2 regions of the Chromobacterium sp. FG22 genome follow, and region 1 is predicted to be linked to the other one. Evidence: predicted binding sites of a transcription regulator. Region 1 holds the regulator's gene; the other holds the start of a gene.
The links. Region 1 encodes FNR, which switches genes on or off when oxygen is low (the NO sensors DNR and NnrR bind a similar motif). Its sites were predicted from a motif close to TTGATNNNNATCAA; they were not measured.
Positions count from the first base shown of each region.

Region 2: a site for FNR is predicted at 1,500-1,513, ahead of ACODSD_RS19070 (adenosylcobalamin-dependent ribonucleoside-diphosphate reductase). Genes of this name have one in related genera too.

Region 1 is NZ_JBMDJX010000014.1:22,303-24,504, reverse strand. Features, by position in the region: gene hemN (oxygen-independent coproporphyrinogen III oxidase) at 1-553, opposite strand, end outside; gene fnr (fumarate/nitrate reduction transcriptional regulator Fnr) at 663-1,409, shown strand; gene ACODSD_RS14660 (DUF1853 family protein) at 1,469-2,202, opposite strand, start outside.
Region 2 is NZ_JBMDJX010000023.1:24,356-26,557, forward strand. Features, by position in the region: gene ACODSD_RS19070 (adenosylcobalamin-dependent ribonucleoside-diphosphate reductase) at 1-1,340, opposite strand, end outside; gene ACODSD_RS19075 (DUF748 domain-containing protein) at 1,582-2,202, opposite strand, start outside.

The DNA of each region.
Region 1 (2,202 bases):
AGTCCTGAATCCCGACGCTGATGCGGTTGAAGCCGAGTTCGGCCAGTTTGAAGATTGTCGCCGCGCTGACTTTGCGCGGGTCTATTTCTATGGAATACTCCCCCTCCTTCAAGAACTCGAAATGAGTCTTGAGCAAGGTCATCAATCGTTCCAGTTGCGCGTCGGACAAGAAAGTGGGGGTGCCGCCGCCGAAATGCAGCTGTATCACTTGCTCGCGGCGGCCCAGACAGGAGGCGATCATGCGGACCTCCTTCTCCAGGTAGTCCAGGTACAAGTCCGCTTTGCCGCTGTCCTTGGTGATGATCTTGTTGCAACCGCAGTAGTAGCAGATAGTGTTGCAAAAAGGTATATGAGCGTACAATGATAAAGGTTTCCGGTTGGCGCCGATGCTGCGCTGCCGTAGCCAGTGGATGTAGTCTCTTTCGGCAAAACCCGGCGTAAAGCGATCCGCTGTCGGGTATGACGTATATCTAGGACCTGTCCCGTCGAGGCGCTCAATCAGCGCGCGGTCGAATTCAAAATGGGCAGGAGAAAATGGGTGGGTGGTCTTCATGTCGTATTTGGATGGCAAAACCTCTGGTGGACTGGTAAATTTGCGGAAATCCTGCGAATTTCGCTTTGATAAGGGTCAAGCTTCATCGCAAGCTTGTACTAAACATGCCATGTCCGATCAGAACCATATCTCTTTGCATAACCTGAAGGTCTCCTGCTCCAACTGCAGCCTGAAGGAACTTTGTCTACCTGTGGGGCTTAACCGCGAGGAGCTGACCCAGCTCGACGCGGTGATCCGCCAAAGCCGCCGTTTGAAGCGCGGCGAGTACTTGTTCCGCAGCGGCGAAGGCTTCCGTTCGCTGTTCGCGGTGCGCACCGGCTTCTTCAAGACCAGCGTCGCCAGCCAGGACGGCCGCGAGCAGGTCACCGGCTTCCATATGTCCGGCGAACTGATGGGCCTGGACGGCATTTCCGCCAATGTGCACGGCTGCGACGCCATCGCGCTGGAGGACAGCGAGGTGTGCGAGCTGCCGTTCAGCCGCATGGAGAGCCTGGGCCGCGAAATTCCCACCCTGCAGCACCATTTCTACCGTCTGATGAGCCGCGAGATCGTTCGCGATCAGAATGTAATGTTGTTATTGGGCAACATGAAGGCGGAAGAGCGCCTGGCCGCCTTCCTGCTCAATCTGTCGCAGCGTCTGTCCACCCGCGGCTTCGCCGCCAACGACTTCATCCTGCGCATGAGCCGCGAGGAAATCGGCAGCTTCCTCGGCCTGAAGCTGGAAACCGTCAGCCGCACGCTGTCCAAGTTCCAGCAGCAAGGCTGGATCACCGTCGATCACAAGCACATCCAACTGGTGATGGTGGACGAATTGAAGGCGCTGATTTCCGGCTGCGCTCACGCCAACGGACATTGATTCCGCCGCGCGGGCGGACAGATGGAAAACGCAAGGCAAGCCCTCGGGCTTGCCTTTTTTCATGGGGCCGGCGCGCAGTCCGCGATTTGCAGCAGCAGCCGCGACAGCGGCGCTTCCTGAGGCCAGCCCGGCGGCACGGCGAAGCCGCGGGCCACTTCATGCCAGTCGCCGTCGGGGCCGGGCTGCAGTTCGGCCAGCAGCTGCGGCGCCTCGGCCTGTTCCAGGCGCGCGCGCAGTTCCGCCGCGTCGGCGGTGTGTTCCCGCGAGCGGCGCGCCGGCGCCAGCCAACTGAGCCTGGGCAGCCAGGCCCAGCGCGAATCCGCATTCAACGCCGGCCAGTCGCCGCGCAGCGGCCAGTATTGCCCGTACAGCGGCTGGGCGCCGGGCGGCGCTTCCGGCGCGGTGTCGCGGGCGTGGAACAGCCAGCCGCTGAGCCGGGCGCCGACCGCGCAGCCCTCAAAGCCCGCCGGCAGCGTCGCTTGCGCCGCCGGGTGGCGGGACAGGCGCAGCTGGGTTTGCAGTTTATGGGCTTTCAGCGCCCAGGCGTCGCGCAGGCTGGGGCCGGTCAAGGTGTCCGCGCTGCGGCCCAGTTGCAGATAGAACTTGCTGGCGGCTTCCAGATGCAGCGGTTGGCCGTCTAGGCGCAGCAGGAAGTCGAACTCGCCGACGGTGCGGCCGTCCGGCGCGCGCACCGGCAGATTGCTGGCCACCAGTTCGATGTGCGGCGCCAGCCGGAACCAGAAGGACAGCAGCCGTTCCGCGTAATGGCCCAGACGGCGGGTGGGCTGGCGCG
Region 2 (2,202 bases), on a different contig from region 1:
GAGTTGCGGATGCCGTGCTTGCGGATGCGCGCCTTGATCGCCTCCGGCAGCCGGCTGGCGCAATGCGGCGCGGCCAGGTAGGCGTCGGCGTCGAACAGCGGGAAGCCGCCCTTCTCGATGGCGAGATCCACCGAGGCGTCGTAGGCGGCGTCGCGCATCGCCTCGGAAATGCGGCTGGCGAAGCGGCGGCCCTCCTCGCTGTCATAGCGTATTTTCAGCATGATCAGCGCGTCGCCCAGGCCGGTGAAGCCCAGACCGACGCGGCGCTTGGCCTGCGCCTCGCGCTGCTGCTCTTCCAGCGGCCACACCGTCAGGTCCAGCACATTGTCCAGCATGCGCACCGACATGCGCACCACTTTCTCGAAGCTCTTGAAGTCGAAGCTGGGCTTGTCGCCAAACGGCTGACGCACGTGGCGGCACAGATTGATGGAGCCCAGATCGCAGCAGCCGTAATCCGGCAGCGGCTGCTCGCCGCAGGGGTTGGTGGACTCGATCACCTCGCAATAGGACAGATTGTTGTCCTGATTGATGCGGGTCATGAACAGCACGCCCGGCTCCGCGTGATCGTAGGTGGAGGCCATGATCTGCCGCCACAGCTCGCGCGCCGGCACCGCGCGGTAGACCCACAGGCCGTCCGCGCGCTGATAACTGTCGGGGAAAGCGTTGGACGACGGCTCCACCGCGTGGGTCAGCTCCCAGGCGGCATCCGCCTCCACCGCGCGCATGAAGTCGTCGGAGACGCCCACCGAGATATTGAAATTGCGCAGATCGCCCTGGTCCTTGGCGTGGATGAAGTCCTCCACGTCCGGGTGGGAAATGTCCAGCACCCCCATCTGCGCGCCGCGGCGCGCGCCGGCGGACTCCACCGTTTCGCAGCTGCGGTCGAACACCCGCATATAGGACACCGGGCCGGACGCGCGGCTATTGGTGCCCTTGACCCGCGCGCCCTTGGGACGGATGCGCGAGAAGTTGTAGCCGACGCCGCCGCCGCGGCGCATGGTTTCCGCCGCCTGCAGCAAGGCCTCGTAAATGCCCACCTTGCCGTTTTCGGTTTCGGACACCGAATCGCCCACCGGCTGCACAAAGCAATTGATCAAGGTGGCGCGCAGATCGGTGCCGGCGGCGGAATTGATGCGGCCGCCGGGAATAAAGCCGTTTTCCAGCGCCTGATAGAACAACGGCTCGAAACGAGCCGGCTCGCTTTCCAGCGCCGCCAGCGCCTTGGCCACGCGCAGGCGCACTTCGCTCACGCTGTGTTCGCCGTTCTTGGCGTATTTTTCCAACAGCACCTCGCGGGAGATGTCCTGCTCGGTCATGGCGGCGATGTTTTCCTGCTTCATGGTTCCCGGTTCCTCTTGAATTGCGGCCTGCGGCGGCCAGGGCGGCCCCCTTCCAGCATGCAATGGACCGTGTGGGCCGCAAAAGGTTTCAACACGTCCGATACGCAATATCTGGAAAAGAAAAACGGCGTATTACACTATATGTAGTTACGCCGTTCGTTGACACATATCAAGCGCTATTCCACGCCGCCGCCGCTTTTCCCGCTTGTCATGGGTAAAAACACGACGCGCGGCCGCCGCCTCACGGCGTCTTCAGCTTCACCTCCAGCGGCACACCGTCGCGGCCGGCGGAGACCTTGACCGGCTCGCCCAGCTGGATGCGCTCCTGCAAGGCCGGATCGGTCTTGAGCATGGCCGCGCGCGCGTTGGCGGCGCGTTGCTTGGCCAGTTGCTGCAGGCTGGCGTCGGTGATGCTCTGCGCGGCGATCAACTCGTCCCGCAGCAGCTTGCCCAGGGCCGCGCCGGACGGCCCGCCCGGCTTCAGCGTGTGGCCCAGCAGCTTGAAGCGGCCGATCTGCTTGCCGTACACCGATTTGACCGCGGACAGGATTTCCTCGTCCTGCATGTCCGGCAGCGGCAGCGGCTCGCCGGCGCCCAGCTGATGGCCGGCGGCGGCGAAGATCGCCAGATCGGTTTGCGCGCGCGCCATTTCCTTGCGGTCCGCGTCGGCGTTGTAACCGCCGCTGATGGACAGCATCAGCTTGGGCCGCTTGACCATCAGCCCGGCCACCTTGACCAGCTTCTCCCGCTCCGGCGGCGTCACATTGGCCTCGCCGGCCACGAAGCGGATATCGTCGAAGCCCTCGCCGCCCAGCAAGGCGCCCAGCGCGCGGAACGGCGCGGTCACCACCTTGGTCACCAC